Regions from separate parts of the Streptomyces sp. 2A115 genome, predicted to be linked through region 3. Evidence: riboswitches for the same ligand, from Rfam matches in the RefSeq annotation. Region 3 holds a riboswitch; each other region holds the start of a gene.
The links. A riboswitch is a leader RNA that binds a small molecule or an ion and turns the genes downstream of it on or off. The one in region 3 is predicted to bind cyclic di-AMP.

Region 1 (7,288 bases), on a different contig from region 3:
GCTGTTCACCGTGCTCACCGGCATCGGCTTCGGCGTCGCGGCGCTCTCCGCGGACCGCCACCACGTGCGGCGCATCCTGCTCCCGCTCGCCGGGCTGCTGCTCGCGATGGGCATGCACGCGATGTGGAACGGATCGTCGGCCTTCGGCGAGTACGGCTTCTTCGCGGTCTACGCGGTCTTCATGGTCCCGTGCTTCGGGCTGCTCACCTGGCTGGTCATCTGGACGCGCCAGCGCGAGCTCGGCACGGTGCGCACCGAACTCCCCGCGTATGCCATGGCCGGCTGGCTCGCCGCGCCCGAGCCGTTCGTCCTCGGCTCGATGAAGGCGCGGCGGATGGCCCGCGAGTACGCGACCCAATACGGCGGGCGCGCGGCGGGCCGGGCCGTCGCGGAGTACGAGTCGTACGCGACGTCGCTGGCCTTCCTGCGCCACCGGGGGCGCAGCGGCAAGGCCGGCAGCGACTTCGTCGCACGCGAGCAGGAACTGCTCCACGAGCTGTGGGCCCGCCGCGAGGCGGCCCGCCCTGCCCTGGCGTACGCGGCCCGGGCCACGGCTCCGGCGCCCGTGGCGCCGCCGTGGCCGGTGTACGGGTACCCGTACGGGCAGACGGCGGCGTACCCCGCGTACCCCGCGTACAACCCCTACCGCTCCTAGACCTGGAGCGCTCGGAGGTTCCCAAGGGAGTCGGGCCGGACGTGGCTCGGCGCGTCAGGCCAAGGCTCTGCGCGACCTCGTCCAGCGCGGCCAGGACGCGCCGCCCCCGCTTCGACTCCAGGTGCGACCAGGGCGTCGGCCCGATTGCACGTCAACAGCCGTACGTGCGGAGGGGTCCGTACATACGGATCCCTCCGCACGTACGGACCCCTCAATGGCGGGACCTACAAGCCACCGCCGTTGCCTACGGGTTGAGCCCCTTGCTCCGCAGCCACGCCATCGGGTCGATCCCGTCGCCGCCGCTCGTGTGGACCTCCAGGTGAAGGTGCGCCCCGGTGACGTTGCCGGTCGCGCCCACGCGCCCGATGACGTCGCCCGTGTTGACCTTCTGCCCGACGCTGACGCTGATGGACGACTGGTGGGCGTACCAGAGCTCCGTGCCGTCGTCGAGGGCGACCTTCGTGAGGTAGCCGTACGAACCGTTCCAGCCGGCCTCGGTGACGGTGCCGCTGTGGATCGCCTTCAGCGGCGTACCCGTGGGAGCGGCGAAGTCCAGACCCGTGTGGGTGCCTGAGGACCACAGCGAGCCGGACTGACCGAAGGTCGAGGTGATCGTGTACGAGGAGGTCGGCAGCGTGAACTGCTTGGCGAGCTCGGCGAGACGCGCGGCCTCCGCCTTCGCCGCGGCCTCCTCCGCCGCCTTCTTCTTGGCTGCGGCGGCCTTGGCCTCGGCCTCCTCGGCGGCCTTGGCGGCCTGATCGGCGGCCTTCTTCGCGGCGGCGGCCTCGGCGGCCTCCTGGGCCTCGCGGTCCACCTGGTCCTGCTGCTGCTCCGCCTGGAGCAGGATGCGGGAGCGCAGGGCCTCGCCCGCGTCCCCGCTGCCCTGCTCGGTGTCGGCGGTGGTCAGGCCGGCGCTGCTGAGCGGTGTGCTGGAGCCTTCGGGGGCGTCGGTCTCGTCGTCCGAGATCAGCGAGCCCACGGACGGCAGGTCGGGTATCGAGATCGACACCGGCGGCTTGCCGGTCTGCGCGGTGGCCATGCCACCCGCGCCGACGGCGGCTATGACACCGACGCCCAGAACGGTCGAGCTGCGTGCGAGTCCTCCGCCGCGCTGCTTGGAAACACGGTGCCTGCCGCGTACGGGACGGAGGGAATCCGCGGTGGGGTTCCACTCCTCCCAGGTGTCCTCGTCCTTGCGAACGCCGTAAGCGAAGACGTCGAGCCTCTTGTCACCCGAGATCTCGGACGGTGTATCACCCGGCAACTCACTTGGTGCGAACGAGGGTTGGGGAGCAGGGCGGTTGGACGCCACGTGGGCGCACTCCTTTCCTTCCTTCTCGCCTACCGGGTTAGCTGACGGGTTCGGAGCAGGAAGGTCTCCTACGCGCGTCAACCGCGGTATCCTCACCGCGAAAAACGCCCGATTCACCCCAATTAGTGGTTCCCCGGTTCCCTTGCGGGATTCGGCGCGTGCGCACGGAGCCGACTCTTGTGACGGCTGGGACGACCGCGCTGCGTTATCGAACGTTAATAGACCCGGGCACTGGATTCCAAGCTGTTCCGAGTGATCGTTAACGCTCTTGGCCTGGACTTACAGGTCACGAGCGGGGTAAATCGGGCGAGTTGATCGACATTCAGCTCTGCGCACTTTGTTGATGGAGTGTCACTTGTTATGCACAGGGGCGTCACACGACTACCACCGGTGATAAAAGGGCCAACGGATACGACCGCGTCCTCAGACCTCCGCCCTCAGACCTCCGCCTTCACGGCCGCCGTACGGCGAGCAGCGCCATGTCGTCCGTCGCCCCGCCCCCGGTGTGACGGAGGACGTCGTCCACCACCGCGGCGAGCAACGCGTCCGGCCCGGCGAAGAGCCGCCCCGACAGCCGCGTCGCCGGATCGTAGAAGACACCCCGCTCGTCCCGCGCCTCGGACAGCCCGTCAGTGTAGAAGAGCAGCATGGCCCCGCTCGGGAACCCTTCCTCCAGGGCGCGGTCGGGCCAGGTGCCCAACTCGCCCATCCCGAGCGGCAGTGCGGGCTCCGCCGCCGCGAGCATGCGCGGTCTTCCCCCTCCGTCCAGCAGGAGGGGGCCGGGGTGGCCGCGGTGGAGGAGGCGTACGACTCCGTCGCCGTGCGGGATCTCGGCGAGCACCGCGGTGGTGAAGCCCTCGAAGGCGTCGAGGCCCTCCCGCCGGGTGCCCTCACGCGCGAGCGCCCGCTCCAGCCGCTGCGCGACCGCCTCCAGGGTGGCCTCGTGCTCGGCGGCCTCCCGGAAGGCCCCGATGACGACGGCCACGGCGGCGACCGCGCCCATGCCCTTGCCCCGTACGTCGCCCACGATGAGCCGTACGCCGTGCGGGGTGTCCTGCACCGCGTACAGGTCGCCCCCGATGAACGCGTCCGCCTGCGCCGCCTCGTACCGCGCCGCGATCTCCAACCCGCCGATCCGCGCGGCCGGTTCGGGCAGGACGGCCCGCTGGGCCGCCTCGGCGATCTCGCGTGCGGAGGCCAGTTGCTCGCTGCCCCGCCGTACGAGGATGTTGATGAGGACGGCCAGGACGGCGACCGTCGCCACGGTGACCACCTCGGTGATCGCGTCGACGTGCCAGACGATGCCGAGTACGACGTGGACCGCGAGGACCGAGACGAGGGCCAGGGCGCCGATGAGCACCGTGCCGCGCAGCGAGAAGAGCGGGGCGGCGACGAGCGGGGCAGCCGTGAAAAGGGGAGCCGCGGTGAACTCCGACGGCGTGAGGTAGTCGTAGACGATCCCGGCCACGATGAGCAGTGCGGGCAGCACGCGGACGAAGGCCCGCGCGTATGAGATCTTGCGGCCTTCGTGCACCCCGCTGCCTCCGGGCAGCCCGTGGCCTCCGGGCAGCCCGTGGCCTCCAGACGTCCCGTGGCCTCCGTGCAGCCCGTGGCCTCCGGACATCCCGCCGCCTCCGGGCATCCTCCGGCGTTCGGGCTCGACGGGCACCGGGCTGTCGCCCACTCCCGGATCGGGCACGGGGTCCTCGGGCCTGCGTCCGCCGGCCCGGGAGTACGGCTCCTGATCCTCCCCCTGCTCCCGCTCCTCCGCCTCTCCAGGCCCCACCACGCGTCTCCTGCCCTTCACCGCCCTGCGTTCAGGCTTCCCGGAGCGGGGGTGGAGGGCGAGTGGGCGGGGACCGGGCGGGTGAGGGCAAGGGGCTGAGCGAGGCGCCCGTGTGGCACGCGGAACCGGGAAAAACACTTAGGGCCGGGACCCCAATGGGATCCCGGCCCTAAGCCTTCAGTAGCGGGGACAGGATTTGAACCTGCGACCTCTGGGTTATGAGCCCAGCGAGCTACCGAGCTGCTCCACCCCGCGCCGTTGAAACCAACTATACGCCATCTGCGGGACCCGAAGCACACAGGTTTCCGTCGCCGGGCCTTCACCGGTGTTTTACCTGGGTTCTGCGGGGCGGCGCTCAGCCGAGATGACGGTTGGGCGCCTTCGCCGAGGCCTCGTACTCGGGGAGCACAAGGACATCGACGCCCTCCGCGGCGAGCAGCCCGCTCCCGTCCGCCGAGGTCACGAACGTGTCCGGCTCGCGCCAGGCGGTGACGACCCGGCGTACGCCCGCGTCGAGGATCAGCCGGGCGCATGGGGCGGGCCTGGAGGCGCGGCGGGCGCACGGTTCCAGGCTGCTGTAGACCGTGGCGGTGGCGAGGCGCGGGTCGGCGGGGTCGAGCTTGGCGAGCGCGGCTTCCTCGGCGTGCGACACCGGGTCGGACTCTCGGGAGTGGCCGCGGGCCAGCTCCGTACCGTCGGCCGCGACGATCACCGCCCCGACACTGAACGCCGTCCGCGAGGGCGGGCAGTCGGCCGCGAGTTCACAGGCAAGGCCCAGCCACCGGTGGTCGGCGGCGGAGGGAGCGCTTCCGGTACCGGGCGCGGTGGGGACGTACCGCATGAGTACGACATCTCCGACAGGCCGTGTCTCCAGCAGCCGCATCCGGTTCCGGGGTCCGCCCGGATATCCCCCCGGCCCGAACAGCCGTGGTGCGTCCGGCTCCCCCACGACGAGCGGCGCGACGGCGAGCTGCAGTTCGTCCGCGAGCCCCTGCTGGAGGAGCTGGGTGTGGACGCGACCGCCGCCCTCGACCATGAGGCGCCGTACGCCGCGTACTTCGTGGAGGTGCTCGAGCAGGGCCCGCCAGTCGAGCTCGGGGCCCACAGGGACGACGTCGACGCCGCCCAACCCGTGCAGGGCTTCAGCGGCCTTCCGGGCGCCCTTGTCGGTCGTATAGACGATCTTCTCGCCGCCCGTGGACCAGAAGTTGGCGGCCGGGTCCAGATCGCCGCTGCCGCTGACGGTGACCTTCAGCGGGTACGCGGGCCGGCCGGCGGCGACCCGGGCCGCGCGCCGCTCGGCGGAGTTGACCAGGAGCCGGGGGTTGTCGGCGCGCAGCGTGCCCGCGCCGACCAGGATCGCGTCGGACTCGGCCCGCACCTCGTCGACCCGGTCGAAGTCGGCCGGCCCGGAGAGCAGCAGCCGTTCGGGGCCGGTGTCGTCCAGGCAGCCGTCGAGGGAGACGGCGGCGGACAACAGGACGTAGGGGTGGGGCATGGGCGCACTCTTTCTGGGAGCGGGGCCGGGGCAGGCTCGGAGGGGCGGTTTGGTTCAAGTTTTAAACAATACCTACACTGGACGCATGACGACCCGCTGGCTCACCCCCGAGGAGCAGCGCGCCTGGCGCGCCTACATCGCCGCCTCACTCCTCCTGGAGGACGCGATCGACCGGCAGCTCCAGCAGGAGGCCGGCATGCCGCACCTGTACTACACCATCCTGGCCAACCTCTCCGACGCTCCGGACCGCCGCCTGCGCATGACCGACCTCGCCGAGCGGACCAAGATCACCCGCAGTCGGCTGACGTACGCGGTGACCCGTCTGGAGAAGGACGGTTCGGTGCGCCGCGAGGGGTGCCGCTCGGACAAGCGGGGCAGTACCGCGGTCCTGACGGAGGAGGGGATGGCCGTGCTGGAACGCACGGCACCCGGCCACGTCGAGACGGTCCGCGCCTCCCTCTTCGACCGGCTCACTCCCGAGCAGGTGACGCAGCTGGAGGAGATCTGTACGGGGATCACGCGAGGACTTGAGGGGGACGACCCGCAGACCACACCCGACGACGTCCCGTGGCGCCGCCGCTCCTCCTCGCCCTGCGCATGAGCCGCACCACAGCACCCACGAGCCGCACCCCCACCCATTGCTTCAAATTTCAAGCATGAGGTAGGGTCTGGGTCCATGCAGATGCTTCAAATCTGAAGCACACCTGAACCCGGACCGGAGTACCGCATGCCCGACTACCCCGCCGCCACCCAGCGCGCACGCGTCCGGGTCCCGCTGCGCTTCCACGACGGTTACAGCGTCGACGCCGAGCTGGTCACCTTCCACGGCCTGACCGACGGCGAGGAACACGTGGCCGTCGTCCTCGGCACCCCGTCCGCGACCGCCCCGCCTCTGGTCCGCCTCCACTCCGAGTGCCTGACCGGCGACGTCTTCGGCTCCTCGCGGTGCGACTGCGGGCCCCAGCTCCGCGAGGCCGTCGAGCAGATCGCCACGCGCGGCGGCGTACTCCTCTACCTCCGCCAGGAGGGCCGGGGCATAGGCCTCTACAACAAGCTCGACGCGTACGCCCTCCAGGACCAGGGCCTCGACACCTACGCCGCCAACACGGCCCTGGGCCTCCCGGAGGACGCCCGCGACTACACGGCGGCGGCCCAGATGCTCGCGGCACTCGGCATCACGGAACTCGACCTGCTGTCGAACAACCCGGACAAGGCGGAGCAACTCCGAACCCTGGGCATCCACGTCCAGCGCCGCGTACCGACCGGCGTCTTCACGACCGCCCACAACGTCCGCTACCTACGGGCGAAGGTCCTGCAGACCCAGCACACGCTGCCGCTGGCGGAACTTACCGCTGGCTGATGCCGCCGCCCCCGGGAGACAGCGAGGGCCCAGATCGGATCCACTCCGGCCTGGGCCTTCGGTGGGTGCTCAGGGGTGGACAACGCCTCCCCGGCATCCTCGCCCTCCTCGGCGTCCGGCACGGGCAGGCGCATGCCGCGGGACTCCGCGACCCGCAGCACGTCGCTCAGGCACTCGGCGGCTCATCGTCACCGTGCGCGGAAAAGGGTCGTTCGTCGTCGAACAGCCCCCGCCGATGGGCCCGAGCGCATCCCCGGCCGGGCCAACGATCACTGAGCCCCAGAAACACGACCGAGCCCCCACCTCAGAGCGATCTGAGGTGGGGGCTCTTCCGTAGACCCTGTGGGACTCGAACCCACAACCAATGGATTAAAAGTCCTGGGGTTTCACTCCGGGTGACTCTGACTCACTCTGGCCAGTCTGAGAATCCCTGGTGAGAGGGGCCTAACTCTCCGGCCTACTCCGGTAATTCCGGCCCGCTTTGGGACCTCCGCTCACGCACCGCTCACGCAATCGTGGGGTTCCGCGTGCGCCCTGAGCAGGGCCTATCCATTGTCTCGCGGACCGCATGCGCACCGCAATGGCCGAACATGGCGCGGCCCCGGTCGGCGAGGGAATCAGCCGGCCGGGGCCGCGTCCCACGTCGCCCGTCATCGGGACGGGCGCGGCGACCGCGT
Region 2 (7,288 bases), on a different contig from region 3:
AACCGGCAAAAAGGAGCACAAAACACATGGCCGCGGCTTCGTTCTCGGTGAGGTGCTCGCCGTGGTCGGAGGCGCGGATCAGACCGGAGATGAGGTCTTCGCCGGAGCTGGGGTGGTCTGGGAGCGCCTCCCGCTTGCGGTGGATCAGCTCGGCGAGATAGCTACGCATCTTCTTCACGGACCGCGCGACGCCGCCCCTCGGCCCTCCTCCGTGCCGGATCATCATCCCTGCCCAGTCCCGGAAGTCGTCTTGGTCCTCGCGGGGGACACCGAGCAGGTCGCAGATGGCGTAGATGGGGAGAGGGAACGCGAACTCGTGAATGAGGTCGGCGCTTCCGGTGTGTGCGAACTGGTCGATGAGATGGTCGGTCAGCTCTTGGACACGGGGCGCGAATTCGGCGACTCGGCGGGGGGTGAACGCTTTGGAGACGAGCCGACGGAGGCGTGTGTGGTCCGGCGGGTCGATGTTGAGCAGATGGGTCATGAGATTGGCGCTGCGCTCGCCGGGGATGCCCGTTTTGCTCTTGCCGTGGGCGTCTTTGGAATGGTGCACGGGATTCTTGGAGAGCCGCGGGTCGGCGAGAGCCTGTTTGGCGTCCGCGTACCGAGTCACGAGCCACGCCTCGACGCCGCTGGGAAGTGTGGTGCGGTGTACGGGCGAATGCTCCCGGAGCCACGCGTAGGCGGGGTACGGGTCAGTGGCGAACTCCCAGGTGAAGAGTTCGGGTCCGATATGTGGGGCGTTCACGGGGTGACGGTACCGGGGGCCGCGTTGCGTATGACATCCAGTGACGCCCCTCACGGCCTCCTTGACCTGCAACTCGCGGTGGATTCAGCCGATTTGCGCTGGCATGGCAGTCTCATTATGCGTGGGCCGCGTACGTTGCCGGTCCGTTTCGCGTAGGGCGTGTGATTCGCCTTACCGCAGGTCAGAGCTGACGGGCCCTCAACTCTGTGACTTTCACGTGATCTCCCCTGTATCGACTTGTGACAAGAGTTCGAGTGCCTATACGTTCCCCCTCAATGCGGCTGGTCCCACCAGCCGCAGAAGTAACAAACGCAGTCCCTTGCTGTGTGTAGTCCCTTGCTGTCACGCGAAAGGCAACCGCATGCTCTCCGGGAACGGTCGTCACCGTCGCCCCCGTCAGGCTCCGGCTCTCCTCGTCGCGGCGGGTGTGGCCGGATCGGCCATCGCGATCCCCCTGCTCGGCGCGACCGGCGCGAGCGCCGCCAGCGGTACGACCTGGGACGCGGTCGCGGACTGCGAGAGTGGCGGCTCGTGGAGCGCCGACTCCGGCAACGGGTCCTATGGCGGACTCCAGATGACACAGGAGATGTGGGAGGGGTACGGCGGCCTCGACTACGCGTCGAGCGCCGACCAGGCCAGCCGCTCGCAGCAGATAGCCGTCGCCGAGAAGGTCCTCGCGGACCAGGGCATCGAGCCCTGGGGGGCGTGCGGTCTCGTCGCGGGCCTGTCGCAGCACTCCGAGTCGGCGGATGTCGACACGGGCCTCGCGCAGGACTCCGCCTCGCCGTCGCCCGACTCGGGCTCGACGACGGGCGACAGCAGCACCAGCACCACCAACGGCGACAATGACACGAAATCAGGTGAGTCGGACGAGTCGGTCAAGTCCGACTCGTCCGTCTATGCTGACGACACCACGGACGACTCCGGTGACGACACCGACGCTGACGCGGACGCCGACTCGCAGTCTTCCGCCAGCCCCTCCACGGGCGACGTGGTCTCGCCGGATTCGACGGATTCGACTGGCACGACGAAGAGTGACGAATCGGACAACTCTGCCCAGAATGGCGACGCTTCGACGGGCGCCGACACCGACGTCGACGCGGATGACGTCACCGACTCCGGCTCCGGCCGTCACCGTGGCGGCAGTGCCGCCGAGGACGCCACCGGTTCGCGTACGGACGACTCCGCCGGCCGGCATGCCTCGCGCGGTGACAGTGCCCCGCGTGACGCCACCGACGGCTCGTACACGGTCCGCGCCGGAGACAGTCTCTCGGGGATCGTCGACTCCCTTGGCCTGGAAGGCGGATGGCGTGAGCTGTACGCCGCGAACAAGGGCATTGTCGGCACCGACCCGGACCTGATCCTCCCCGGTCAGAGCCTTGAACTCGGTAACGGGCAGGTCGCGGCCAATCAGTGAGCAAGCCGCCGAAACGGGCGAAAGGTAGCGGTAGTTCGCGCTGAATGTCCGGTTTGGTGAAAGTGAGAGATGGATCTCAAGGACCGTGATCGTCTTTGAAATTCGGCGGATCGCATGTCTACGGTCGTGACCGCTCGCCACTGGTGAGCCCCGACGGTCGCACGCCGAATCCTGCCAACGGCCGTACGGGAACAGTCGTCGCGTAAAGCGCCGTAGGCAGGAGCGGGGGACCCAAGGTAAGTGCCGGGCCCGGTCGTTGAGAGACGACCAGAGGACCGGCTTGGGGTGAAGCCGCGCGCCGAAAGGTGCGCGGCCGGGCAACTCACCAAGCCCGAACCCGACAGCTCACCTCGCAGGCGTCGGTGAGGGGATCACTTCATGCTGCTTTCCGGCAAGGGCAAGCACCGTCGCCCGAACAAGGCCACCCGTATCGCCACGCTCGCCGGTGTCACCGGTGCCGCCATCGCCGCCCCGCTGCTGGCGACCGGTTCGGCCTCCGCCGCCACCGCCTCCGAGTGGGACGCCGTCGCCCAGTGCGAGTCGGGCGGCAACTGGGCCATCAACACCGGGAACGGCTACTACGGCGGCCTGCAGTTCTCGGCCTCCACCTGGGCCGCGTACGGCGGCACGCAGTACGCCTCCACGGCCAACCAGGCCTCCAAGTCCCAGCAGATAGCCGTTGCCGAGAAGGTCCTCGCGGGCCAGGGCAAGGGTGCCTGGCCGAGCTGTGGCGTGGGCCTGTCCAACGCCTCGTACAACGGCGGTACGGCCTCCTCGGGCTCCGGCTCCTCGAACTCCGGTCAGAGCTCCGCGCAGTCGCAGCAGCAGAGCGCGCCGTCCTCGGAGCAGCGTTCCTCGCGCTCCCAGGAGCGTCCGGCCGCGAAGAAGACCGTCGAGACCCCGACCGGCAAGAAGGTCAAGAAGGGCGACGGCGAGTACAAGGTCGTCAAGGGTGACACCCTCAGCGAGATCGCCGCGCAGGAGAACGTCAAGGGCGGCTGGCAGAAGCTGTTCAAGCTGAACGACGACATCGTCGACGACGCCGACTTCATCTTCCCGGGCCAGCAGCTGCACCTCAGCTGACGCGGCAGTGCTGGGCCGGCGCGGCAGTACTTCGACTGACGCGGCGGGTACTTCGGCCGGCGCACTCCCGCGTGCCGCCCAGCTGTACTTCGCTCAACACGACCTACTTCGGCTGACGGCGGGCTCGCGAGGCCGTTGAGAATTCGCGAGCTCACAACCTGCTCACAGCTGAACCATGGCCCATCCCCATCCGTGGTCTTCATAGTGAAGGCCACGTGAGGGTCACCCCCCGTCCCCCACGGGCTCCCCGCTCCGGTGCGTGTTCCCCCGTACGCACCGGGGCGGGGCTTTTTGCTGCACGGTGGCGGGGTGTTGTCGTCGCGGTGTCGTTGTATGGGGCCGGTGCTTTTTGTTCCCCGTAGGAACAATGTTTACCCTCAGTTCGGTCCATCGGGTGGCCGACAGGCTGGCCGATCCCTCCGGGGCGGCTAGGCTCATGTCGCGGAGTCATCACCGCGCTGTATTCAACCGGGCCTGCGGCCCGGCGTATCCCGCGTCACATCCCAGAAGGAGATGCTCGTGCCGTCCATCGACGTCGTCGTAGCCCGGGAAATCCTGGACTCCCGAGGCAACCCCACGGTCGAGGTCGAGGTCGGCCTCGACGACGGCAGCACGGGTCGTGCCGCCGTTCCGTCCGGCGCCTCCACCGGTGCCTTCGAGGCTGTTGAGCTCCGTGACGGAGACTCCAACCGTTACCTCGGCAAGGGTGTCGAGAAGGCCGTCCTCGCCGTCATCGAGCAGATCGGCCCGGAGCTCGTCGGCTATGACGCCACCGAGCAGCGGCTGATCGACCAGGCGATGATCGACCTGGACGCCACGGACAACAAGGGCTCGCTCGGCGCCAACGCCATCCTCGGCGTCTCCCTCGCCGTCGCGCACGCCGCCTCCGAGGCCAGCGACCTGCCGCTCTTCCGCTACCTGGGCGGCCCGAACGCGCACCTGCTGCCGGTCCCGATGATGAACATCCTCAACGGTGGGTCGCACGCCGACTCCAACGTCGACATCCAGGAGTTCATGATCGCCCCGATCGGCGCGGAGTCCTTCTCCGAGGCGCTGCGCTGGGGCGCCGAGGTCTACCACACCCTCAAGAAGGTGCTGAAGACCAAGGGCCTGTCCACCGGTCTCGGCGACGAGGGCGGCTTCGCCCCGAACCTCGAGTCGAACCGTGCCGCGCTCGACCTCATCCTCGAGGCCATCAAGCAGGCCGGTTACGTTCCGGGCGAGCAGATCGCCCTGGCGCTCGATGTCGCCGCGTCCGAGTTCTACAAGGACGGCAAGTACGAGTTCGAGGGCAAGTCCCGCTCGGCCGCCGAGATGACCGAGTACTACGAGGAGCTCGTCGCCTCGTACCCGCTCGTCTCCATCGAGGACCCGCTGTTCGAGGACGACTGGGACGGCTGGAACGTCATCACCGAGAAGCTGGGCGACAAGGTCCAGATCGTCGGCGACGACCTCTTCGTCACCAACCCGGAGCGCCTGGCCCGCGGCATCGAGGAGGGTTCCGCGAACGCCCTGCTCGTCAAGGTCAACCAGATCGGCTCGCTGACCGAGACCCTGGACGCCGTCGAGATGGCCCAGCGCAACGGCTTCAAGTGCATGATGTCCCACCGCTCCGGCGAGACCGAGGACGTCACCATCGCCGACCTCGCCGTCGCGGTGAACTGCGGCCAGATCAAGACCGGCGCCCCGGCCCGCTCGGACCGCGTGGCCAAGTACAACCAGCTGCTGCGCATCGAGGAGATCCTCGACGACGCGGCGGTGTACGCCGGCCGCAGCGCCTTCCCGCGGTTTCGCTCTGCGAATCAGTAGGCACAGCAAGGGCTGAGCCGCCCGGCAAGGGGCACAGCCCCGTCGTACGTACGTCCCCGTACCCGGTCCCGTACCGTGTGCGGGGACGTACGCACGTGACGGGCTTGTAGAGAGACGCCGGGGTGCCGGCTCGTAGACGGGTTTGTAGAGGCCGGCTCGTAGCCGGGTTTGTATCGGGGAGGCGGGACAGATGGCCGTGAAGGACCGCGATCGGTTCTCCACCGCGACCAGGCTGCGGCTGCTCGGCGAGCAGACCGCCGAGCGTGTCTACCGCTCCCAGACCAAGCGCCAGGCCCGCCGCTCGCGGCTGACCGGCCGGGCGGCACTCCTCGCCCTGGTCATCTGCTCGCTCGTCGTGGCCCTGGCCTATCCCATAAGGCAGTACGTCTCCCAGCGCGCCGAGATCGCCGACCTCCAGCGGCAGCGGGAGCAGGCCCGCGAGCGGGTCGAACGGCTGCGCGATCTCAAGGCGCGGTGGCAGGACGACGCGTACGCCGAGCAGCGCATCCGGGAGCGGCTGCACTATGTGATGCCGGGCGAGACCGGCTACATCGTGATCGACCCCGGCGCGGCGAAGAAGACGCGTACGGACCGGACGGCCGCCCACCGCGCCTGGTACGCCAACGTCTGGGACGGCGTCGACAAGGCCGACGCCTCCGATCAGTGAACCGATGCGAACCAACGCGAACCGACTTGAACTGACGAGAGAGACTTACGCACAGGCATGGAAACGCCCCCGCCGCCCACCCCGCGCACCGAGCCCACCGACGCGGATGTCGAGGCCTTCAAGCAGCAGCTCGGGCGGCCACCGCGCGGGTTGCGCGCGATCGCGCATCGCTGTCCGTGCGGGCAGCCGGACGTGGTCGAGACGGCTCCCCGTCTTCCGGACGGGACTCCGTTCCCGACGACGTACTACCTGACGTGTCCCCGGGCCGCCTCGGCGATCGGCACGCTCGAGGCGAACGGCGTGATGAAGGAGATGACGGACCGCCTCGCGACAGACCCCGAACTGGCCGCGTCCTACCGCGCCGCCCATGAGGACTACATCGCCCGCCGCGACGCCATCGAGGTTCTGGAGAACTTCCCCAGCGCGGGCGGCATGCCTGACCGGGTGAAGTGTCTCCACGTTCTGGTGGCCCACTCTCTGGCCACGGGGCCGGGTGTGAACCCCCTGGGCGACGAGGCGATCGCGATGCTGCCGGAGTGGTGGCGCAAGGGGACGTGTGTGGTGCCGGTTCAGGAGAACGACAAGTGACTCACGCTCGCGTCGCCGCCATCGACTGCGGTACGAACTCCATCCGCCTCCTCGTCGCCGACGCCGACCCGGACACCGGTGAACTCGTCGAACTGGACCGGCGGATGACCATCGTCCGGCTCGGCCAGGACGTCGACCGCACGGGCCGACTCGCGCCGGAGGCGCTGGAGCGCACCTTCGCTGCCTGCCACGAGTACGCCGCGATCATCAAGGAGCACGGCGCCGAGCGCCTCCGCTTCGTCGCCACTTCGGCGTCCCGGGACGCCGAGAACCGTGACGAGTTCGTCCGAGGTGTGCTCGGCATCCTCGGAGTCGAGCCCGAGGTCATCTCCGGAGACCACGAGGCCGAGTTCTCCTTCACGGGCGCGACCAAGGAGCTGGTGGGACGCGACGACCTCGCCAAGCCGTACCTGGTCGTGGACATCGGTGGCGGCTCGACCGAGTTCGTGGTCGGGGACGATCACGTGCGCGGGGCGCGGTCCGTGGACATCGGGTGCGTACGGATGACGGAGCGGCACCTCGTACGGGACGGGGTTGTCACCGACCCGCCGACCGAGGAGCAGATCGCTGCCGTCCGCGCCGACATCGAGGCGGCCCTCGACCTCGCGGAGGAGACGGTCCCGCTGCGCGAGGCGCGTACGCTCGTCGGCCTCGCCGGCTCCGTCACCACCGTGTCGGCGATCGCGCAGAACCTGCCCGAGTACGACTCGGAGGCCATCCACCACTCCCGCGTCCCGTACGACCGTGTCCGCGAGATCACCGAGAGCCTGCTCCACTCCACCCACGCCGAGCGCGCGAAGATCCCATCCATGCACCCGGGACGCGTCGACGTGATCGGCGCCGGCGCCCTCGTGCTGCTGTCGATCATGGAGCGGATCGGGGCGCGAGAGGTCGTCGTGAGTGAGCACGACATCCTCGACGGCATTGCTTTCAAAGTGGCCGAAGAGGCCGAAGAGGGCCGTGGTGACTGACCTGC
Region 3 (7,288 bases):
GCGGACCCGCCGCTCTGCACCTCGATGGACTGGTCCCCGTGACCCTCACCCGTGTGGCTCGCGCTCGCGCTCTTGCCGTCGTTGCTGCCGCCGCTGTCGGCGGCCGCCGGGATGACGGCGGCCGCGACTCCGGCTGCGGCTGCCACCGCGACACCGGTCATGACCAGGCTCTTACGACGCTGCGTGAACGTACCGATCATCCCCATGATTCCGTTTTCTCCCCGTAATTCCGCCGACACCCCCTGCGTCGGCTTCCGCGCAGAGATACGGAACGAATCCGAGGCTGAGCTCAATCCAGCAGTGTGACCTGCATCACAATATGAGGTCGCCCGGGGTCTGGGTACTACAGGGTCCCGGGGACTACAGGGCTCCCGGGAGATCTTGGGGACACAGGGATCCGGAACACGGAGATGCGCGGGTCGTCAGCCCGCCCGGTGCACCACCGCGTCGCACAGCTCCACCAGCGCCGCCTTCGCGTCGCACTCCGGGAGCGGTACCAGCGTGGCGCGGGCGTCCTCCACGTACCGCACGGTGTCGCGGCGGGCCTGCTCCAGCGCTGGATGGGCGCGCAGCCTGGCCAGCGCCTCCGCATGCCGGGCGTCGTCCGTGAGGTCCGAGTCGAGCAGCTCGGACAGCGCGATGTCCTCGGCGAGACCGAGCCGCTCCACGCGCTCGCGCAGCCGCAGCACGGGCATCGTGGGAATGCCCTCGCGCAGGTCGGTGCCCGGCGTCTTGCCCGACTCATGCGAGTCGCTCGCGATGTCCAGCACGTCGTCCGCGAGCTGGAAGGCGACGCCGAGCCGCTCGCCGTACTGCGTGAGCACGTCGACGACCGTCTCGTCAGCGCCCGACATCATCGCGCCGAATCGACCCGCCACAGCGATCAGCGAGCCGGTCTTGCCGCCGAGCACGTCCATGTAGTGGTCGATCGGGTCGCGGCCGTCGCGCGGCCCGGCCGTCTCGAGAATCTGGCCCGTGACCAGTCGCTCGAAGGCCTCCGCCTGGATGCGTACGGCCTCGGGCCCGAGGTCGGCCAGGATGTGCGAGGCACGCGCGAAGAGGAAGTCGCCCGTGAGGACCGCGACCGAGTTGCCCCACCGCGTGTTGGCGCTGGGCACTCCGCGGCGTACGTCCGCCTCGTCCATCACGTCGTCGTGGTACAGCGTGGCCAGGTGGGTCAGCTCGACGACCACGGCCGAAGGCACGACGCCCGGCGCGTACGGGTCGCCGAACTGCGCGGCGAGCATCACGAGCAGCGGCCGGAACCGCTTCCCGCCCGCACGTACGAGGTGCTGCGCGGCCTCCGTGATGAACGGGACCTCGCTCTTGGTGGCCTCGAGCAGGCCCTCCTCGACAGCCGCCAATCCGGCCTGGACATCGGCTTCGAGAGCCTGGTCCCGCACGCTCAGCCCGAACGGCCCGACGACGGTCACGAGGGTCTCCTGTCTGCTGACGCTCTCAACGGCGGTCTCTGGATGCTCTGGGTGCGCTGTGTGCTGGAAGTGTTTGTCGATGTGTCGCTGCTGGCACTCAAGTCAGCGTATCCGGTCGCCTTTCGATCACGGTGAGCGCCCACCGGTCCCAGCCGGGCAGTATCGGATCACGGAAGGTATGTTCTTGATCTTCTGATACCACCCGAAAGACGTAGACATTTCATGAAGTGATGTTTTTACCTCTTGAAGTGATCGAAACCGATCCAATCCGGATGCCGAGGGCCGGCCGCCGAGTGCGCCGCCTCGCGGACGGCGGCGACAACGCCGACACTCGGCTCGCGCTCGTGTCGCACTCGCCGACCCCCGGCGCACGGATCCACTTCCGCGCGACCGGCCACGCCTCGGGGCCGGGCAGTATCCGGTGGGCAGGCCACTCGCGCAGGGTGACCGTCCAGCCGCCCCGCGACCACGAGGCATCGACCAACGGACTCTGGACCACGGGGCGTCGCCCGCGGCACCAACCCGGTTGGCGAGAGCGGGGGTTCACCCCCGCATCCCGATCCCATGGGCCACACGTACGGGAACTCGGCCGCCTTGACTCCCGGAACGTTATGCCCGAGTTGCCCCCATTGCCGCTTTGTTGGCACTTGTTCACGTGAAATGAGTCACGTGCGGACGGAGCGGGCGATACGCCGCACTCGACCACTTCCCCTTTGCATAAAGCAAGTTGAATATTGTGTTCCGGAGTAATCGGGCGATTTCCCCCTCCCCAATACGAGGTCAGACACATCGCATCGCCGATTCAGGCCTTGTTCCCTCCATGTGCTCTCGCATACGTTCTCGTCGATCCGGACGGACCGCCGAATCCTGCCGCCGCCCGGAACCCACCCATCACCCACGCCACGGCAGGAGCGGGGGACCCAGGTAAGTCGCCGATCCGGATGCCGGAACGGCTCGGGGTGAAGTCGCACTCAGCGTGCGGCCGGGCATCTCCCGCCCGAACCCGACAGCTCACCTCGCAGGCGCCGGAGAGGAAATCACCATGGCCGCACGAGGTAAACACCGCCGCCCGAAAGCCCGCTCCCTCACCCGCGGCGTCGTCGCCGCCGGAACGGGCGGAGCCGCGCTCGCGCTTCCGATCGTGGGGGCGACCGGCGCGCACGCCGCCGCACAGCCGGCGCAGACCGCACAGGTCGCGCAAGCCGCAGTCCCGCAGGTCGAGCTCGTTACGTACAAGGTGGCCGCGGGCGACACCCTGTCCAAGATCGCGCGAAAGCACGCCACGAGCGGGAGCTGGAAGACGCTGTACCAGGCCAACCGCGCGGTCATCGGCGACAACCCGTCGATGATTCACCCGGGCCTCACTCTGACGGTCGGCACGAAAAAATCCCAAAAGTCAGCAAATAAGACGAAGCCGACCACGGCCACCACGCAGACCACCAAGTCCGCGGCGTCCACTGTCACCCCCGCCTCCGCGAAGACGTACACGAACGACCTCGACGGCTGGATCAAGGAGTCACTGGACGTCATGGCCCAGAACGGCATCCCGGGCAGCTACGACGGCATCTACCGCAACGTCATGCGCGAGTCGTCCGGAAACCCGCTGGCCATCAACAACTGGGACTCCAACGCCGCGGCCGGGACGCCGTCCAAGGGCCTCCTGCAGGTCATCGCTCCGACCTTCAGCACCTACCACGTGCCCGGTACAGCACTGGACGCCTTCGACCCGGTCGCGAACATCACGGCAGCCTGCAACTACGCCGCCGCGAGGTACGGCTCGATCGACAACGTCAACGGGCCTTACTGAGCAGGCCCGTAAGCAGCCTGTGGGAGAGGCTGCTTACGGTGCTGCGGACGGGGCCGCGGGCGGGAGAACAGCTTCTCCAGCACTACCGCGACCCCGTCCTCCTCGTTCGACAGCGTCTCCTCTTGGGCCACCGCCTTGAGTTCGGGGTGGGCGTTGGCCATCGCGACGCCGTGGGCCGCCCACCTGAACATCGGAATGTCATTGGGCATGTCCCCGAAGGCGATCGTGGCGAAGCGGGTGAGACCAAGGTGTTCGGCGGCCAGGGCGAGCCCCGTCGCCTTGGTCACGCCGCATGGCTGGAGTTCGACGGTGCCGGGGCCGGACATTGTGACGGTGGCGAGGGAACCGACCGCTCCGCGCGCCGCGGACGCCAACTCGTCGTCGGACAGCAGCGGGTGGCGCAGCAGCACCTTGCTGATGGCGTCCGCCCAGAGGTCGTCGCGCCGGATGACGCGTACCGCCGGGAGCGTCGGGTGCGGCATCTCGTAACCCGGCTCGATCAGAGTCAGGCCGTCGACCCCGTCCTGGTCCACGGCCGCGTACACCTCCCCGACCTCCGCCTCGATCTTCCCGAGCGCCGTCTCGGCCAACTCCCGGTCCAGGGTGACCGACCACACCATCCGGTCGGTCCCGGCGTCGTACAACTGCGCCCCCTGCGCGCACACCGCCAGTCCCTGGCCACCCAGTTCGTCCAGCAACGGCCGTACGCGCGGCGCCGGGCGCCCCGTCACCACGAGGTGCCGGGCGCCCGCCTCGACCGCCATCGCCAACGCGGCTCGTGACCGATCGGAAAGGGTGTCGTCGCCGCGCAGCAGCGTTCCGTCCAGGTCAGTGGCGATAAGTGCATATTCAGTCGGTGCGGCCATGATCAGAGAATACGGACCGAACGGCGCATCGACCCGACGGGAACCGGACGACGTCCGGTATCTCGTCAACTGCCCTGGCCACCGCACGAACCCAGCCCACACCGCCCCCATCTCAGCCGCACACCCCTGAGTTGAAACCCCGCCTGTCCACACCTGCCAGACCGACGGTCCGACGGTCCGCCAGTTGGTCGATCGGTCGTGCGGTCGTGCGGTCGTGCGGTCGTGCGGTCGGCCGATCGACCGATCGACCGATCGACCGATCGGCCGCACGACTCCGAGAAGGCGGCCGCCCGGCTGGGTATGCCCTGCTCCACGCTGAGTTCGCGCGGGCCCTGCTTCCTGGCGAAGCGGCGCGGAAGCCCAGCATCCTCCCTCGGGAACAGCAATCTTCCCGCGAGTTCCACCTGACGCTCGGCGATCAGCACCACGACCTTTTCGTCGGTCGGGATCAGCACGGCGGCGGAGAGGCCGATCCGGCACCGATGCGCAACAGCCCCTCGACGGGCCGCTCCAGTCTCTCCGTCCTGCCGTCGGCCAGACGAACGCGCACCGCAAGATGCCTTGAGACCGCGGCGAGCGTGTGTCGGTCCCGTAACGTGTGCCTCACCCACCCGGAAAGCGAGGCAGCACCCCATGCCCCCCTTCGATGTCCCCGAGGGCGATCTCTTCGGCCCGCACAATCTTCCGTACGGCGTGTTCTCCCTGGGCGATTCCGACCGGCGGAGCGTCGGCGTCCGGCTGGGGGGCCACGTTCTGGACGCGGGTGCCGCAGCCGTGGAACTCGGCTCCCCGTACGCCGCCCTCCTCGCCCGCCCCTCACTGAACCCGTTGCTCGCGGCAGGCCGTAGGACGTGGTCGGACGTGCGGCGCGCGCTCACCGCCTGGGTGACGGTGCCGGCCCACCGCGAAACCGTCGCGCCCCTGCTGCACCCGCTTTCCGAAGTGACGCTCCACCTCCCCTTCGACGTCGCGGACTACGTCGACTTCTACGCCTCCGAGAACCACGCCCGTAATGTCGGCCAGATCTTCCGTCCCGACGCCGCCGATTCCCTCACCCCCAACTGGAAACATCTGCCCATCGGTTACCACGGCCGGTCGGGCACCGTCGTGGTCTCCGGGACCGAGGTCGTACGCCCCTCAGGCCAGCGCAAGGCCCCGACGGACCCGGCGCCGATCTTCGGCCCGTCCGTCCGGCTGGACATCGAGGCGGAGGTCGGTTTCGTGGTCGGTGCGCCCTCCGCGATGGGCATGCCCGTACCGCTGAGCGACTTCCGCGACCATGTCTTCGGCCTCTGCCTCCTCAACGACTGGTCCGCGCGCGACCTCCAGGCGTGGGAGTACGTCCCCCTCGGCCCCTTCCTCGGCAAGTCCTTCGCCACATCGGTGTCGGCGTGGATCACACCCCTTGACGCCCTGGACGACGCCCGGATCGCTCCGCCGTCGCGCACCCACCCCCTCCTCCCCTACCTGGACGACTCCTCGGAGGACCCCGGCGGCTACGACCTGCGCATCTCTGTCGCCGTCAACGGCCACGTCGTCTCCGAGCCCCCCTTCTCCACCATGTACTGGACGGCCGCCCAGCAGCTGGCCCACATGACGGTGAACGGGGCGTCACTGCGCACGGGCGATCTTTACGGCTCGGGAACGGTGAGCGGTGCCTCGGAACGCGAACGCGGCTCCCTCCTCGAACTGACCTGGAACGGCCGGGACGTCCTCGAACTCCCCGACGGCAAGCGGACCTTCCTGGAGGACGGCGATGTCGTGACGTTGACGGCCTGGGCACCGGGGCCCGACGGGACGAGGGTGGGTCTGGGCGAGGTGACGGGGCGAATCGCCGCGGGATCCTGACCTCTCAGGCCCCCGCCCACGTGGCCCGCGGGGCGCGGCCCACAGCTCGCGCCAAGCGTGTGGCCGCTGGTCGAACTCCAGGTCGTCCATGCTCAATCCGAACCGCCGCCCCCCTCTTGCGTCAGCCGCGGCCGCCTATATCCAGTCGTCCGGCTCCGGCTCCGCATCCATCTCGGACCAGTCCAGTGCTGACTCGTTGTCATTCCGGGGAGCCGGGACCGACCCGTCGTCGCTGTGGACCTCCGCCACTCCCCCGGAAGGCCGCTCCAGGGCCGCAAGCACCCCGATCACGCCCTCTCCGTAGGTCACGAGTTTCTTCTCGCCGACTCCGCTGATGCCGCCCAGCTCCGCCACCGACGTGGGCCACGCCGTGGCGATCTCCCGCAGTGTGGCGTCGTGGAAGATGACGTACGCCGGGACGCCCTGCTCCTTGGCCTGTCCCGCACGCCAGGCGCGCAGGGCCTCGAAGGCGGGCAGGAGCTCCGGGGGAAGCTCGGCCGCGGCGGCCTTGGCCTTGCGCTCGCCCCGGCCGGAACCGGAGGAGGAACGAGAGGCCACCGGCTTCGGCGGCTCCTTGCGCAGCGGCACCTCCCGCTCTCGCCGCAGCACCGTCCCGCTCTCCTCGGTCAGCACCAGCGTCCCGTACTCGCCCTCGACCGCGAGGAGCCCCTGAGCCAGCAACTGCCGTACGACACCGCGCCATTCGCCCTCGGTCAGCTCCTCGCCGATACCGAACACGGACAGCTGGTCGTGGTCGAACTGTATGACCTTGGCGCTCCTGCGTCCGAGCAGGATGTCGACGATCTGGACCGCCCCGAACTTCTGCCCGCGCTCACGCTGCAGCCGCACCACCGTGGACAGCACCTTCTGTGCCGCTACCGTGCCGTCCCATGTCTCGGGCGGGACAAGACACGTGTCACAGTTCCCACAAGCCGCGGTTTCGGCGTCCTGGCCGAAGTAGGCCAGCAGCTGACCGCGTCGGCACCGAACGGTCTCGCAGAGCGCGAGCATCGCCTCGAGATGCGCCGCCGCCCGGCGCCGGAACGCCTCGTCGCCCTCGCTCGACTGGATCATCTTGCGCTGCTGTATGACGTCGTTCAGGCCGTAGGCCATCCATGCCGTGGACGGCAGTCCGTCACGGCCCGCTCGGCCCGTCTCCTGGTAGTAGCCTTCGACGGACTTCGGCAGATCGAGGTGGGCGACGAACCGTACGTCCGGCTTGTCGATGCCCATCCCGAAGGCGATGGTCGCGCACACGACCAGGCCGTCCTCGCGCAGGAACCGTGACTGGTGGGCGGCGCGCGTGCCCGCGTCCAGGCCCGCGTGGTACGGCA
Region 4 (7,288 bases), on a different contig from region 3:
CGCCGCGTCAACGTCGGCTGGGCCGAGGGCCTCCACGCCCGTCCCGCCTCCATCTTCGTCCGGGCGGCCACCGCCTCCGGCGTCCCCGTGACGATCGCCAAGGCCGACGGCACCCCCGTCAACGCGGCTTCCATGCTCGCGGTCCTCGGCCTGGGCGCCCAGGGCGGCGAGGAGATCGTGCTGTCCTCCGCCGCCGAGGGCGCGGACGTGGCGCTCGACCGCCTGGCGAAGCTGGTCGCCGACGGCCTCGATGAGCTTCCCGAGACGGTCTGAGCGCGCCTCTGCGCCTGAGCCGGCGCCGCTCTCGCGGAGGTGGTTGCGCACCTTCGGGGTTACTCAATTGATGGTGGCCGTGGCCTTCGTTTCAAGATGCCGCTCCACCCGCACACACTGAAGGGCTCGCCTCTAATACGAGGCGGGCCCTTTGCTTTTTCGGATTATAGGCAGCAGAAATAATCCCCCGCGAATTACTTCTCTTTGTATACGGCGGCACTGTTAATAACGCAGGCTCGCCGTGTTTACGGGATGTTGCGAAGTCCTCACGCGTTCCGCGCGCTCCCCGCCACCGGGAAAGCGCAGCCGGTGCGCGCCCGACGCCCGCTCCGCGTGCAGCGTCGTGATCGCCCGGGCCCGCTCGCTGTCGCCGCGCGCGACGGCGTCCACGATGGCGCCGTGCTCGCCCCAGGACTCGGTGGGATGGGCCGGCGACTCGACCGCGTACATCCACGCGATCTTGTGCCGCAGCTGGGCCAGCGTCGAGGTCAGCGCAGGACTGCCGGAGGCCTGTGCGAGCGTCTCGTGGAACCAGCCCCCCAGCGAGCGCAGATCCTCGCTGTTGCCTTTCCTGGCCCGCTCCTGCCCCAGCCTGACCAGGCCTCGCAGCACCTTGAGGTGCGCCTCGGTGCGGCGCTGAGCGGCCCGCGCTGCGCCCAGCGGCTCCAGCAGCATGCGCATCTCCAGCAGGTCGGCGGCCTCCTGCTCGGTGGGCTCCGCGACGCACGCGCCCGCGTGCCGGCGGGTCACGACGAAGCCCTCCGCCTCCAGGGTGCGCAGGGCCTCGCGCACCGGAACCCGGGAGACGCCATAACGGCGCGCGAGCAGTTCTTCGGTGAGCCGGCTGCCGCGCTCGTAGACACCCGCGACGATGTCGTCACGGATCGCCGTGCATACCGAGTGCGCGGGAATACGCATGACCGGACCTCCGCCTTAACCCCCGCGAAACGCGGTCGATTGACGCTTGTTCAGTGACTCTATTGCAGAGAGCCGGAAATTCCGATGTCAGGCCGGAATCCATGGCTATTTTTTGGACACACCGCGCCACTGAACAGGTAGTCGTCCGGTCAGGAAGCAGTCACGAAGAGGGCAGCAAGCGTCAGGACGCACGAAAGCCCCGGCTCGGTGAGCCAGGGCCTTCGGGAGAGATGCCGCGAGCCGGACGTCAGGTCTTCAGACGTTCACGCCGTGCGAGCGGAGGTAGGCGGTGGGGTCGATGTCCGAGCCGTACTCCGCGGATGTGCGCGCCTCGAAGTGGAGGTGCGCCCCGGTGACGTTGCCGGTCGCCCCGGAGAGGCCTATCCGCTGCCCCGGGGTGACCGTCTGGCCGACGGAGACGCCGATGGACGACAGGTGGCCGTACTGGGTGTACGTGCCGTCGTTCATCTTGATGACGACCTCGTTGCCGTACGCGCCACCCCAGCCTGCCTCGACGACGGTTCCGGAGCCCACGGCGCGCACGGCGGTGCCGCTTCCGGCGTGGAAGTCGATGCCGGTGTGGCTGCCGGAGGACCAGACGGCGCCGCCGGTCTTGTAGCCGGTGGAGACGTACGAGTCGGCGACGGGGGCGACGTACGTGCCGAGGAGGCGTTTGCGCTCGGCCTCGCGGGCGGCACGGGCCTCGGCCTCGCGCTCCTTCTTGGCCCTCTCCTCGGCCTTCTTCTCGGCCTCCTCGGCGCGCTTCTTCGCCTCCGCCTCGGCCTTCTCGCGGGCGGCGGCCACGTCGGCGGCGTGCTGCTGGGCGGCGGCCTGGGCGTCGATCTGGTCGGCGACCGTGTCACCGATGGTGACGGCCTGGGTGAGGCCCGTCTGCTCGACCGACCTCTCGGCCGCGAGCGCCGGGGCGGCCAGTGTGCCGACGACTCCGGTGGTGGCGAGTGCGGCGACGCCCACGGTCCTGCGGGTCGTGCGCTTCATGCGGCTGGGACGACGGTGCTTCCCGGTGGCGCGGGTGAACGCCATGAAGTGGCTGGTCCTTTCCTTCCTTCTCGCCTACCGGGTTAGCTGACGGGTTCGGAGTTAGGAAGGTCTCCTACGGGCTCACTCCACTGCGTGGAGGTCGCCCGATTCACCCCAGGGACTTGGTGTGGGTCCCCGGCTCCCCTGGCTCGCGCCGTACGGGGACTCGGCGATGACTGTCCGGTGCCGCGGGTGCGGCGCACTGCCTGACGAACAGCCGGACCGACGCTAAGCGCGGGAACTTTCAATCAACAAACGGATCAAGGCTTTTGTAGCGCATGCCACAGGGCAGACAGGCAACCTCCCTATCAATACGGACAACCCACGAACCAGGGATGAAGTCCGGGCAAAAGAAGGCCCGGACGACTCTTCAGTCGCCCGGGCCCCAGGAGTTGCCTGTGTCCACTCCCCTACTGCGCCTCTACTCCGCCGGTACGACGCTCACTTCACCGATTCCGAGGGCCCTGACCGGCTCCTCGATCTGCGCGGCGTCGCCGACGAGGACGGTCACCAGACGGTCCACCGGGAAGGCGCTCACGGCGGCCGCCGTGGCCTCCACGGTGCCGGTGGCGGCGAGTTGCTGGTACAGCGTCGCCTGGTAGTCGTCCGGCAGGTACTGCTCGACCTGGTCGGCGAGCGTGCTCGCCACCGCGGCCGCGGTCTCGAACTTGAGGGGTGCGACGCCCACCAGGTTCTGCACGGCGATGTCGCGCTCGGAGTCCGTCAGCCCCTCGGCCGCGAGGGTGCGCAGCACCTTCCACAGGTCGTCGAGCGCCGGGCCGGTGTTCGGGGTGTCCACGGAGCCGCTGATGGCGAGCATCGCGGCGCCCGTAGCCCCGCCGGAGGGAGACGGGGGCGCGGAGCGCAGCACCTGGCCGAACGCCCGCACACCGTAGGTGTAACCCTTTTCCTCGCGCAGGACGCGGTCCAGGCGGGAGGTGAGGGTGCCGCCGAGGCAGTACGTGCCGAGCACCTGGGCGGGCCACACGCGGTCGTGGCGGTCGGCGCCGACGCGGCCGATGAGCAGCTGCGTCTGGACGGCTCCGGGGCGGTCGACGATGACCACGCGTCCGGTGTCGTCGGCGGTCACCGGCGGCACGGGGCGGGCCTGTGCCTGCGAGCCGGTCCAGGAGCCGAGCGTGTCACCGAACAGCCCGTCGAGGTCGACGTCGGTGAGGTCACCGACGACGACCGCGGTGGCCGTGGCGGGGCGTACGTGCCTCTCGTAGAAGGCGCGTACGGCTGCCGAGTCGATCGCGGCGACCGTCTCCTCGGTGCCCTGGCGCGGGCGCGACATGCGCGAAGTGGCCGGGAAGAGCTCCTTGGAGAGCTCCTTGGCGGCGCGTCGGGACGGGTTGGCGGTCTCGTGCGGGATCTCGTCGAGCCGGTTGCGCACCAGCCGCTCGACCTCGCTGTCCTCGAAGGCGGGGGCCCTGAGGGCGTCGGCGAGCAGACCGAGCGCCTTGGGGAGCCGGGAGACGGGCACCTCGAGGCTGAGCCGTACGCCGGGATGGTCGGCGTGGGCGTCGAGGGTGGCGCCGCAGCGCTCCAGCTCGGCGGCGAACTCCTCGGCGGAGTGCTTGTCGGTGCCTTCGGAGAAGGCACGCGCCATGATCGTGGCGATGCCGTCCAGGCCCTGCGGTTCGGCCTCCAACGGGGCGGCCAGGAGGATTTCGACGGCGACGACCTGCTGGCCGGGCCGGTGGCAGCGCAGCACCGTCAGGCCGTTGTCGAGCGTGCCGCGCTCGGGTGCCGGGAAGGCCCAGGGCCTGGCCTCGCCGGCCTGCGGCTGGGGGTGGAAGTCCATCGTGGCGAGCTCGGTCACTTGGCCGCCTCCTCGTCGGTGTCTTCAGCGGCGTCGGTGTCTTCGGCAGCGTCGGCGTTTTCCGCGGCGACCGGCTCGTAGACCAGCACCGCGCGGTTGTCGGGGCGCAGGCGGGCCTTCGCGACCTCCTGCACCTCCTCGGCCGTGACGTCGAGCACGCGCTGGACGGCGCTCAGGGCGAGCTGCGGGTCGCCGAACAGCACGGCGTACCGGCACAGTTCGTCGGCGCGGCCCGCGACCGTGCTGAGCCGGTCCAGCCACTCACGCTCCAACTGGGCCTGGGCCCGCTCCATTTCCTCGGCCGTGGGGCCCTCCTCGGCGAACCGGGCGAGCTCCTCGTCGACGGCGGCCTCGATGACCGGCACCTTGACGTCGCCGGACGTCTTCACGTCGAGCCACCCCAGGGAGGGCGCTCCGGCGAGGCGCAGCAGGCCGAACCCGGCGGCCACCGCGGTGCGGTCACGGCGTACGAGCCGGTTGTAGAGGCGGGACGACTCGCCGCCGCCGAGGACGGTCAGGGCCAGGTCGGCCGCGTCGCACGCGCGCGTGCCGTCCTCCGGCAGCCGGTAGGCGGCCATCAGCGCGCGGGCCGGGACCTCCTCCTCGACGACCTCGCGCAGCTGCTCGCCGATGATCTCCGGCAGCGCGCCGTCACGCGGGGCGGGCTTGCCGTCGTGGCCCTGAATCGAGCCGAAGTACTTCTCGACCCAGGCGAGCGTCTGCTCCGGGTCGATGTCTCCGACGATCGACAGAACGGCGTTGTTGGGCGCGTAGTAGGTGCGGAAAAAGGCGCGCGCGTCTTCAAGAGTGGCCGCGTCCAGGTCCGCCATCGACCCGATCGGGGTGTGGTGGTAAGGATGGCCCTCCGGGTAGGCGAGCCCGGTCAGCTTCTCGAAAGCGGTGCCATAGGGAACGTTGTCGTACCGCTGCCGGCGCTCGTTCTTGACGACGTCCCGCTGGTTCTCCATCGACTCGTCGTCGAGCGCGGCGAGCAGCGAGCCCATGCGATCGGCTTCCAGCCAGAGGGCGAGCTCCAGCTGGTGCGTGGGCATGGTCTCGAAGTAGTTGGTCCGCTCGAAACTGGTCGTGCCGTTGAGCGAACCGCCCGCGCCCTGCACCAGTTCGAAGTGACCGTTGCCCTTCACCTGGCCCGAGCCCTGGAACATCAGGTGCTCGAAGAGGTGGGCAAGGCCGGTGCGGCCCTTGACCTCGTGCCGCGAGCCGACGTCGTACCAGAGGCACACCGCCGCGACCGGGGTCAGGTGGTCCTCGGAGAGCACCACGCGCAGGCCGTTCGCCAGGCGGTGCTCGGTCGCTGTCAGGCCGCCGGAGCCGGCCTCAGCTGTGGCCGTGTGACCCATGGGCATGTACGTCCCTTCGATCGCGGAAAACTGCTGAATTCCTGCTAGTCATGCCACTGTATGCAAGCGCGCCGACAGCTGGCGAAGTTCCCGCGTCGCGTACGCCGAGAGCGAGCACGCGGGCACCCTCGGGAGCCCGTACGGATGGGCCGTGGTCCACGTTGTCAGTGGGCCGGTCCACAATGGAGCCCGTCAGAACCCGTTCATGCCCCGGCAGAGACTGTGAAGGAGCCGCAGCAGCGATGGCCCGCCGCAGCACGAAGACCCCGCCGCCCGACGACTTTGAGGAGCGAATCCTCGACATCGACGTCGTCGACGAGATGCAGGGCTCCTTCCTCGAGTACGCGTACTCGGTCATCTACTCCCGAGCCCTGCCGGACGCCCGCGACGGCCTCAAGCCCGTGCACCGCCGCATCGTCTACCAGATGAACGAGATGGGCCTGCGCCCCGACCGCGGCTATGTGAAGTGCGCCCGCGTCGTCGGCGAGGTCATGGGTAAGCTCCACCCGCACGGCGACGCGTCGATCTACGACGCCCTGGTGCGCCTTGCCCAGCCCTTCTCCATGCGCCTGCCGCTGGTCGACGGCCACGGCAACTTCGGCTCGCTCGGCAACGACGACCCGCCGGCCGCCATGCGGTACACCGAGGCCCGGATGGCCGACGCGACCTCCCTGATGACGGAGTCGATCGACGAGAACACGGTCGACTTCACGCCGAACTACGACGGCCAGGAGCAGGAGCCGTCGGTCCTCCCGGCCGCTTACCCGAACCTGCTGGTCAACGGCTCGTCGGGCATCGCGGTCGGTATGGCGACGAACATGGCGCCGCACAACCTCGGCGAGGTGATCGCCGCCGCCCGGCACCTGATCCGTTACCCGGGCGCCGATCTCGAGACGCTCATGAGGCACGTGCCGGGCCCCGACCTGCCCACGGGCGGTCGGATCGTCGGCCTCTCGGGGATCCGGGACGCGTACGAGACGGGCCGCGGTACCTTCAAGATCCGCGCGACGGTCTCGGTGGACAACGTGACGCCGCGCCGCAAGGGCATCATCGTCACCGAGCTGCCCTTCACCGTCGGCCCGGAGAAGGTGATCGCCAAGATCAAGGACCTGGTCGGCGCGAAGAAGCTGCAGGGCATCGCGGACGTCAAGGACCTCACCGACCGGGCGCACGGCCTGCGCCTGGTCATCGAGATCAAGAACGGTTTCGTGCCGGAGGCGGTCCTGGAGCAGCTCTACAAGCTGACGCCGATGGAGGAGTCCTTCGGCATCAACAATGTGGCGCTGGTGGACGGCCAGCCGCTCACGCTGGGCCTCAAGGAACTCCTGGAGGTGTACCTCGACCATCGCTTCGAGGTCGTGCGCCGCCGCAGCGAGTTCCGCCGCGGCAAGAAGCGCGACCGGCTGCACCTGGTCGAGGGCCTTCTGGTGGCCCTGATCGACATCGACGAGGTCATCCGCCTCATCCGCTCCAGTGACAACTCCGCGCAGGCCAAGGAGCGCCTGATCGAGCGCTTCTCGCTGAGCGAGGTCCAGACGCAGTACATCCTGGACACGCCGCTGCGCCGCCTCACCAGGTTCGACCGCATCGAGCTCGAGACGGAGCGCGACCGGCTCAACGGCGAGATCGACGAGCTGACCGGCATCCTGGAATCGGACGCCGAGCTGCGCAAGCTGGTGTCGGGCGAACTGGCCGCCGTGGCCAAGAAGTTCGGCACCGAGCGGCGCACGGTGCTGCTGGAGTCCGCCGGTTCCTCCGCCGCGGCCGTGCCGCTGCAGGTGGCCGACGACCCGTGCCGGGTGCTCCTGTCGTCGACGGGGCTGCTCGCGCGTACGGCCAACGGTGACCCCTTCGGGGAGGGCGACGGCAA

Region 1: another riboswitch for cyclic di-AMP. It lies ahead of ACTWQR_RS32195 (M23 family metallopeptidase); the one in region 3 lies ahead of ACTWQR_RS11330 (transglycosylase SLT domain-containing protein).
Region 2: another riboswitch for cyclic di-AMP. It lies ahead of ACTWQR_RS51995 (transglycosylase family protein); the one in region 3 lies ahead of ACTWQR_RS11330 (transglycosylase SLT domain-containing protein).
Region 4: another riboswitch for cyclic di-AMP. It lies ahead of ACTWQR_RS39840 (M23 family metallopeptidase); the one in region 3 lies ahead of ACTWQR_RS11330 (transglycosylase SLT domain-containing protein).

The regions. Positions count from the first base shown of each region.
Region 1 is NZ_JBQQCG010000044.1:79,226-86,513, reverse strand. It holds gene ACTWQR_RS32200 (PrsW family intramembrane metalloprotease) at 1-655, shown strand, start outside; gene ACTWQR_RS32195 (M23 family metallopeptidase) at 900-1,967, opposite strand; cyclic di-AMP (ydaO/yuaA leader) riboswitch at 1,979-2,134, opposite strand; gene ACTWQR_RS32190 (PP2C family protein-serine/threonine phosphatase) at 2,419-3,753, opposite strand; tRNA gene ACTWQR_RS32185 (tRNA-Met) at 3,935-4,008, opposite strand; gene ACTWQR_RS32180 (dihydrofolate reductase family protein) at 4,109-5,251, opposite strand; gene ACTWQR_RS32175 (MarR family winged helix-turn-helix transcriptional regulator) at 5,337-5,852, shown strand; gene ACTWQR_RS32170 (GTP cyclohydrolase II) at 5,979-6,611, shown strand.
Region 2 is NZ_JBQQCG010000126.1:2,559-9,846, reverse strand. It holds gene ACTWQR_RS52005 (cytochrome P450 family protein) at 1-748, opposite strand, end outside; gene ACTWQR_RS52000 (transglycosylase family protein) at 1,110-2,165, shown strand; cyclic di-AMP (ydaO/yuaA leader) riboswitch at 2,364-2,539, shown strand; gene ACTWQR_RS51995 (transglycosylase family protein) at 2,544-3,248, shown strand; gene eno (phosphopyruvate hydratase) at 3,762-5,057, shown strand; gene ACTWQR_RS51985 (FtsB family cell division protein) at 5,248-5,724, shown strand; gene ACTWQR_RS51980 (DUF501 domain-containing protein) at 5,782-6,312, shown strand; gene ACTWQR_RS51975 (Ppx/GppA phosphatase family protein) at 6,309-7,283, shown strand.
Region 3 is NZ_JBQQCG010000009.1:174,923-182,210, reverse strand. It holds gene ACTWQR_RS11340 (CHRD domain-containing protein) at 1-206, opposite strand, end outside; gene ACTWQR_RS11335 (polyprenyl synthetase family protein) at 423-1,433, opposite strand; cyclic di-AMP (ydaO/yuaA leader) riboswitch at 2,316-2,473, shown strand; gene ACTWQR_RS11330 (transglycosylase SLT domain-containing protein) at 2,476-3,240, shown strand; gene ACTWQR_RS11325 (HAD family hydrolase) at 3,234-4,106, opposite strand; gene fahA (fumarylacetoacetase) at 4,740-5,954, shown strand; gene recQ (DNA helicase RecQ) at 6,090-7,288, opposite strand, start outside.
Region 4 is NZ_JBQQCG010000066.1:6,408-13,695, reverse strand. It holds gene ACTWQR_RS39850 (HPr family phosphocarrier protein) at 1-273, shown strand, start outside; gene ACTWQR_RS39845 (GntR family transcriptional regulator) at 496-1,191, opposite strand; gene ACTWQR_RS39840 (M23 family metallopeptidase) at 1,447-2,235, opposite strand; cyclic di-AMP (ydaO/yuaA leader) riboswitch at 2,249-2,414, opposite strand; gene ACTWQR_RS39835 (M16 family metallopeptidase) at 2,654-4,057, opposite strand; gene ACTWQR_RS39830 (M16 family metallopeptidase) at 4,054-5,424, opposite strand; gene ACTWQR_RS39825 (DNA gyrase/topoisomerase IV subunit A) at 5,661-7,288, shown strand, end outside.